2 linked regions of the Exiguobacterium sibiricum 7-3 genome follow. Each later gene encodes a partner of the first gene's protein in a complex. Links are inferred from orthologs where the notes say so. Each region holds a gene or a part of one and is shown in the gene's direction. Other genes may lie near its edges.

The links.
Region 2: the proteins of P402_RS0111425 (region 1) and smc are in contact, whole or in part, in a crystal structure (PDB 3ZGX), measured with the Bacillus subtilis proteins. The link is inferred for Exiguobacterium sibiricum 7-3 from one-to-one orthologs.

Annotation. Positions count from the first base shown.
Region 1 is NZ_KK211190.1:2,002,273-2,005,016, reverse strand. It holds P402_RS0111425 (segregation/condensation protein A), read left to right. Parts: upstream 1-866; coding sequence 867-1,622; downstream 1,623-2,744. Other genes in the region: P402_RS0111415 (pseudouridine synthase), read left to right, coding at 2,184-2,744; scpB (SMC-Scp complex subunit ScpB), read left to right, coding at 1,612-2,184; P402_RS0111430 (DUF309 domain-containing protein), read right to left, coding at 308-772; P402_RS0111435 (GNAT family N-acetyltransferase), read left to right, coding at 1-276. UniProt on the Bacillus subtilis protein: Participates in chromosomal partition during cell division. May act via the formation of a condensin-like complex containing Smc and ScpB that pull DNA away from mid-cell into both cell halves.
Region 2 is NZ_KK211190.1:1,152,220-1,157,892, forward strand. What follows is about bases 1-4,170. They hold smc (chromosome segregation protein SMC), read left to right. Parts: upstream 1-400; coding sequence 401-3,970; downstream 3,971-4,170. Other genes in these bases: rnc (ribonuclease III), read left to right, coding at 1-24; P402_RS0106735 (DUF1128 family protein), read right to left, coding at 74-274; ftsY (signal recognition particle-docking protein FtsY), read left to right, coding at 3,967-4,170. In the rest of the region: more of ftsY, read left to right, coding at 4,171-4,971; P402_RS0106750 (putative DNA-binding protein), read left to right, coding at 5,073-5,393; ffh (signal recognition particle protein), read left to right, coding at 5,405-5,673. UniProt on the Bacillus subtilis protein: Required for chromosome condensation and partitioning.

The DNA of each region.
Region 1 (2,744 bases):
GATCCGAAGTATTTGCTTGAAACGGTTCAAACCTATGAACAAGATGAGAATCAGCAGTTGTATCTCTATAAACAGGATGAAGATTTTATCGGCATCATCGGATTTCAATTAGTGGATGGCCACGCTGAATTGAAACATATCGCCTTGTCGCCATCGTTCCGCGGGGAACGGATGTCGTATATGTTACTCGATGCAGCAGAAAAGATGTTGCGGACAGAAATCACGGGTGCAACGGACGAAACGAGTCGACTTGTTGAGAAATGGAAAAATCAATAAAAACCGGTCCATGTAGCTACGGACCGGTTTTTCATTTTTTTTGACGTGCTGCAAGTGCCATCTGTCGTGCCGTGATGACGTCCTGTCGATCCCGGAGGACATGTTTATGCCGCAAGAACGATAGGTCCTGCAACTGTTCGATTGGCAGACTGCTGATCCGTTGTTCCAAATCGTCAGCGAGTGGCAACGGAATATGCTGGTAGTCGGGCTGCATGAACAATGGTTGTAAGGCAAGCAGTCGGGAGACGTCAATTCCTTGACTGGAAAGTGACCCGGCATGGCGTTCAAGTTTTTGGAACGCTTTCGGGTAGGTCCGCATCGCCCCGGCTACATTGCCGCGGCGGTGATGATAGCGGGCGACGGCAAGCTGAATCAAGGCGACGAGGGATTCATCTTGTCGTTGCCCGGCCTGCCACAGTTCTTCGAGCACTTCGTGGCATTCAAAATAGTCGTGTTGGACATTGAATTCAAAGGCAAATTGTTCGATTGGATGCATGGATTGATCTCCTTTCCTTTTAATATAGCATAGTCGAAATCAGGTGATGTGTGGTATACTAAGGCGCAAAAAACGTTGATGGGCAGGGAGAATCATGGAATCATACAGTGTAAAGATGGATGCGTTTGAAGGCCCGTTGGATTTGTTGTTGCATTTGATTGGTAAACTAGAGATTGACCTGTATGACATTTCCGTATCGATCGTCACGGATCAGTATGTGTCCTATATTCGGGCCATGCAACATCTCGAACTGGATGTTGCGAGTGAATACCTTGTCATGGCAGCGACGCTCCTGCAATTAAAAAGTAAACAACTGTTACCTGTCGAACAGACGGATTTCGAAGAAGTTCCGGATTTTGAAGAGGATCCGACACGTGAAGGGTTGATTCAGCAACTGATTGAATATAAAGCATACAAAGAAGCTGCACTTGTCTTAAAGGAAAAGGAAGAAGCGCGGCTCGAACTGTTTTCAAAACAGCCGGAAGACTTGATGACGTATCTGGATGCGGACAATCAAGATTATAGTGGAAACCTGTCTTTTAGTGATTTGTTGCGTGCTTATGAAAAAATGCGCCAACGCGTCGCCTGGAAAGTACGTCGTTCGAAAACCGTCAAACGGGAAGAACGGACACTTGAACAGCAGATGGTTCATGTTTCGGAATATGTTTTTGCCAATGAAGGAACGACATTTTTTGGTTTCTTTACGGAACAACCGACCGTTGAAGAATTGGTCGTCAGCTTTTTGGCCGTACTCGAACTGGTCAAACAACGGGTCGTCGCCTGTGAGCAAATGAACGACGACATCTTGTTGCGTGCCTTAGTGAAGGAGGAGAATCAGATTGGCGTATGAGCGAATCATTGAAAGTTTGTTATTCGTCGTCGGAGACGATGGAATCGATCCGCGTGGTCTGAGTCAAGTCCTTGAAATCAGTGAGGCAGCGGCTCGGGAACAGTTACATGCCCTTCAGACAATATTTGAAGCGGACGAACGGGTGTTGCAAATCGTCGAATCCGGCGGTGTCTTCAAGATGGTCACCCGTAAAGAAATGTCACCGTATGTGCAGGCGTATGCCGGGTCTCTTGCAGAGGACAGCCTGTCACGCGCTGCGATGGAGACACTCGTCATCATCGCCTACAAACAGCCGGTTACCCGCGCGGACATTGAAGTCATCCGTGGTGTAAAGACGGAACGTGTCATCCACACGTTAAGTGCAAAAGGATTGATTGATGAAGCCGGACGCGCCAAAGGCGTCGGGCGTGCCAAATTGTATAAAACGACGGATCATTTTTTGGATCACTTCGGACTGAACAGTATCGAAGAATTGCCGCCGCTTGAGTTTGAAGAAACACTTGAAGCGGACGGGGATTTGTTTTTCCGGAATGAACCGTCACTAGAGGAGAGAATAAATTAATGGAACGTCTACAAAAAATTATTGCCCAAGCCGGTGTCGCATCACGACGCAAGGCAGAAGAATTGATCACAGAAGGTCGCGTCAAAGTCAACGGGAAAGTCATCACGGAACTCGGGACGAAAGTCGGCGGACGTGCGGAAGTCGAAGTCGACGGTGTCAAACTGGAACGTGAAGAACACGTCTACTACATGCTTTATAAACCAACAGGTGTCGTCTCGACGGTAGAAGATGATAAAGGCCGTAAAACGGTCGTCGATCTTGTTCCTCCGGGTCACCGCGTGTTCCCGGTTGGTCGTCTCGACTACAACACAAGCGGATTATTGCTGTTGACGAACGACGGCGAGTTTTCGAATCTCTTGCTCCATCCGAAATACAAAGTACCGAAACGTTACATCGTCAAAATCAAAGGCGTGCCGGACTACTATCATGTCAAAGGTCTCGAAAAAGGTGTCGTCTTGCCGGACGGATTCAAGACTGGTAAAGCACGTGTCGAGATGCGCGATGTCGATAAGAAAAAGAATACCGCGATTTTAGAAATGGTCATCTATGAAGGCCATAAC
Region 2 (5,673 bases), 850 kb from region 1 along the record:
CTGGAACTTAAAAACAGCTTCTGATATGAAAAAGGCACCCATTTTAAAATGGAGTGCCTTTTTGTGAGGAATCTTAAACGGTTTTGAGTGATTTCAGTTCATCGACGATAGCATCGACTTCTGCTAACGTCAAAGACTCACGCATCATGACGAAGTCATAAATCTCTTTTAAATCATCATTTTTCGTGCCGTCGAATTGTTCCGCCTTGATGACACCTTTGTTGATAATGTTTAATTTATCCAGAATGTCTACAATCATTTGTTCAATTGTCATGTCTTAAAATCTCCTCTTCATTTCTTTAAGCCTAACATTACCATAAAAGCTACCATTTTGTAGACCTTTCGGCTATGGTAAACTAAAAGAAAATCAAAAAGAAATTTAAACATATGGGTGGTCAAGATGTACTTAAAACGAATTGAAATCAATGGCTTCAAGTCATTTGCCAGTCGGACGGAGCTCGACTTCCTTCCGGGAGTCACGGCCGTCGTCGGACCAAACGGCAGTGGGAAGTCCAATATATCGGATGCTGTGCGCTGGGTGCTCGGTGAGCAATCAGCTAAATCATTACGCGGTGGGAAGATGGAAGATGTCATCTTTGCCGGAAGTATCACGGAACACCGGAAACAATTTGCGGAAGTCACGCTCGTGCTCGACAATGAGTCGGGGACTGTTGCCTTGCCGTATCAAGAAATCAATGTAACACGGCGTGTCAGCCGGAACGGTGACAGCGATTATTTTTTAAATAAAAAACCATGCCGATTAAAAGATGTTCTGGATTTATTCATGGATACCGGATTGTCGCGTGACGCGTTCGCCATCATCGGTCAAGGGCGGGTCGAACAAGTGATTTCCGGAAAACCGGAAGAACGACGTGCTGTCATCGAAGAGGCGGCAGGTGTCTTAAAATACCGCAACCGTAAAAAACAGGCTGAACGAAAGTTAACAGATACAGAAACAAATTTGTCACGGGTCGATGACATCTTATTTGAACTGGGTGGACGAATCGAACCATTACGGGAACAAGCATCATTGGCAAAAGAATTTTTAGTTGCCCGTGAACGGTACGACTTCTTGGAGCGGGGCATCATTGCAACCGAAATTCAACAATATAAGACACAACTCGCTGACGTGTCGACTGAAATCGAATCGTGCCAAACTCAATTATTGACTGAGCAAGACCGGTTACAAGATACGATCGCAACACGGGAAACGCAAGAAACGTCGCTAGAACAGACACGGCGACTTGAGACGGAAATGCAGGATCGTTTACGGCTTGTCTCGAATAAACTTGTTGAAATCGAAGGGGCATTGAACCTGGCGAAAGAACGGGAAAAACACGGGGCGGAAATGAAGGCGCGTCTGGAACAGGAAGTAGCAGTTGCTGAACAACGCGTAGCGCAAATCGAGCAAGAGGAACAGACGGTGCTGAGACAACAGCAACAGACTCAGCAACTGTACCTCGATACTGTCGCGCAACGGGAACAAGCCGATGCTGCCTTGTCTTACTCCGACCGGGATTTTGAAAAAGAGGCCGAACAATTACGTTCGGAGGCCTTTGAAGTGGCCAGCCGTCTGGCGGCGGCAACGAATGCTTACCATCGAGCCAAACAAGATCTTCTTCATGCAGAAGAACAGCAAATCAGTTTTTCTAAAAATGTCGGGTCAAAACAAACGGACCGATCGACGTATGAAGCGGAAACGATTCGTTTGGAACAACAGGTGGAAGAGTTACGGAACCGTTTAGAAACGTTGCGTCAAGAAGAACACGCACAACAAGACCGACATCGTCAGCAACAAGAGACGTTCCGGCAAATGGAGCAATCCATCATCGATCTCCACCGGCGTCGCGATAAGACAGAAGACCGGATTGAGTTTTTGGAATCCGTCAAAGCAGACTACAGTGGTTATTTCGGAGCCGTCAAAACCGTTTTGAAACAACGGGACCGGATTGCTGGGATCCATGGGGCTGTCGCGGAACTGATTACCGTTCCTGCCCGTTTTGAGGCGGCGATTGAAACCGCTTTGGGCGGAGCGATGCAAAATGTCGTCGTCGATACAGATGTGACAGGTCGGAAACTGATTCAGGAACTACGTCGGTTAAACGCCGGGCGGGCGACATTCATGCCGCTCTCGTCCATTCAGCGTCGTGAACTGAGTACTTCCGTGCAAGAAAGTCTATCGGGCATGTCCGGTTATCTTGGCGTCGCGAGTAATCTGGTCACGACACGAGAAGACTTCACAAAACTGAAAGATAATTTACTGGGGACGACACTGGTCGTTGAATCGCTTGAACAAGCCAATGCGATTGCCCGTTCGACAGGACATCGTTACCGGATCGTGACGCTCGAAGGCGACGTCGTCAACGTCGGGGGATCGATGACGGGAGGCAGTCGGAAAAAAGGAACACCTCTCTTCAGTCAGTCGCGTGAACTGGAAGAGTTGCAGACTGGATTAAAACAAGGTCAGGCTGTCATTCGGGAACAAGAGCGACGCCGTGATGAAATGAGAACGGCCATCACACAACTTGCCGGTTTACTTGAAGAAAACATCCGCAACATTCAATTGGTTCAGGCGCAATTGGAAAGTGTTCGTGAAGCCTGGACAGATGCGAAGCGTAGTCTCGCCGTCACCGCCTCGGAATTGTCGGTCCATGATGGTCAATTGAATCGTCTTGCTGAACAAGCAACCGAAGCAAAAACGATCATTGCAACATCAGAGCAGGACATGGAACAGTTGACGAAACGCCAAGGGGAACTGCGGCAGGCTCTCGATCAGCTGAAAGAAGCGCAATCACGCGGAGCTGTTGCAGTCGAGGAATTAAAACAACAACAAGCAGAAGCATTGCTCGAGGAACGGACGATCAGTATGACACGTGATCAAATCGATCGTGAAGTGACGCGTCTCCGGGAGACACTGAGTCATGCAAAATTAGAAAGAAGTCACAAACGGCGTGACTTGAAGCATGTTCTAGAAGGATTCGATGAAGCGAAGATTGATGCGCTGCATGTTGAAAAAATGCAGATGCAACAAGAACAAACTTCAGTCGAACACGAATTGACGCTTGTGACGAAAAAAATCCAGCAGGCAGCAGAAGATTTACGTCTGTTACGGATTCAGGAAGCGCAATTGACGGAAGCACGTCAGCGGACGACGCAACGCCTCGATCAAGCCCGGCTTGCCCAGGGACGACTCAGCACACGTCTTGAGACACGTCACGAAACACTGGAGGAAATGGGTCTGGTCGCGGATTTGATTCAACCATTAACCACTTCATTCGAGGAAGCCAAGGAAGAATTGCATCTCTTGAAACGGCAACTCGAGGAAATCGGGATTGTCAATCTCGGTGCCATCGAGGAATTTGCCGAAGTCGATCAACGCTTTACGTTTTTGTCGACGCAGCGTGACGATTTAGTCAGTGCGAAAACAGATTTGTATGCCGTCATCGAAGAAATGGACCGGGAAGTCGTTCGGTTGTTCAAACAGACATACACAGCCGTTCGCGAACATTTCCGGGAGACCTTCCGGGAATTGTTTGGCGGCGGGGAAGCCGACTTGATTTTAGTGGATCCAACCGACCTCTTGACGAGCGGTATCGATATCGTAGCCAAACCACCCGGCAAAAAGTTACAAAATCTGTCCTTATTGTCCGGTGGGGAACGTGCCTTGACTGCAATCGCCCTACTATTCGCCATCTTAAAAACACGACCAGTCCCATTCTGTGTCCTTGATGAGGTCGAAGCAGCACTCGACGAGGCGAATGTCGCCCGGTTTGGAGAATTCGTCCACCAACTGGCACGCGAGACACAGTTCATCATTATCACCCACCGAAAGGGAACGATGGAGTCCGCCGACGTCCTGTATGGCGTTACAATGCAACAAAACGGTATTTCCGAAGTATTATCCGTTAAACTAGAAGAAGCGAGACGGACACTCAGTGAAGAAGTAGAACCAAAGGGGATAAAAAAATGAGTTTCTTTAAAAAATTAAAAGATCGTCTGACGACATCCACGCAAGAAGTGACGTCGAAGTTTACGGAAGGCTTGACGAAAACACGGGACGGATTGGCGAATGCCGTCAACGATCTCGTCTACCGTTTCCGGGAAGTCGACGAAGATTTTTTCGAAGAGTTGGAAGAAGTACTGATTCAGGCCGATGTCGGTGTCACGACGACGATGGATCTCGTTGAAAAGTTAAAAGTCGAGGTCAAACGTAAAAACGTCAAGGATACAAAGGAAGTGCGTGACGTACTGGTCGAAGTCGTCGCCAACATGTTGGTAGAAGAGGAAGAATCGGAACTAGATCTCAGTCACGAACTCAATGTCATCTTATTTGTCGGTGTCAACGGCGTCGGGAAAACGACGACGATCGGTAAATTGGCGAACCGTCTGAAGAACGAAGGTAAAACGGTCATGCTCGCAGCCGGAGATACGTTCCGGGCCGGCGCCATCGATCAACTTCAAGTCTGGGGTGAACGTTCCGGTGTGCCGGTCATTCGCCAAGGTGAAGGGTCGGACCCGGCAGCGGTCATCTATGATGCGGTTCAAGCCGCTAAAGCACGAAAAGTCGACGTCCTGATTTGCGATACAGCCGGTCGACTGCAAAACAAAGTCAATTTAATGAATGAACTCGAAAAAGTAAAGCGTGTCATCGAACGGGAAATTCCGGGGGCGCCACACGAAGTATTGCTCGCCCTTGACGCAACGACCGGTCAAAATGCGATGGTTCAAGCAAAAGCCTTTAAACAAGCCACGGATGTCAGCGGGATCGTTTTGACGAAGCTCGACGGAACAGCGAAAGGCGGAATTGTCCTTGCGATTAAGAATGAGTTGGATTTGCCGGTGAAATTCGTTGGTCTCGGTGAAAAAATCGATGACTTACAACCGTTTGATGCCGAACAATTCGTCTATGGATTATTCGGAGATGTCTTTGAAGAAAAAGAAACCGTCGAAGAAGCCCGAGAAGAGGACTGACCACGATTTCCTTGTAAAGAAAAAAACTTGACAACACACTGTGAGGGCTGTACTATACTATCTGTAAAGGAATTTCACTTAACAACCGTGGAGGTGTTCGAATGACACTTGATAAGACGAACCGGATGAATTATCTGATTGACTTTTATCAGGAGCTTTTGACGCCGAAACAGCGGAATTATATGTCACTCTATTATTTAGATGACTTTTCGTTAGGTGAAATCGCCGATGAGTTTGAAGTCAGCCGACAAGCAGTCTACGACAACATAAAACGTACGGAAGCGATGCTTGAACAATATGAAGAACGACTGGGCTTGTTCGCAAAGTATGAACAGCGAAAGTTACTCCTTGATCAGTTGAAGCAACTAGACCTTCCGAGCGAAGCTCACGTGACCATTACGGCACTCGAGCAATTAGAGTAGGGGGCAATTTCATGGCATTCGAAGGATTATCGGAACGGCTTCAAGCCAGTCTCGCTAAAATGCGGGGTAAAGGTAAGATTTCTGAAGCGGACGTAAAAGAAATGATGCGTGAGGTTCGCCTTGCGTTATTAGAAGCTGACGTCAACTTCAAAGTCGTCAAACAATTCGTAAATGATGTGAAAGAACGTGCAGTCGGGCAAGATGTCATGACGTCTCTCACGCCAGGTCAGCAAGTCGTCAAAATCGTCCATGACGAATTGACGAAACTGATGGGGTCAGA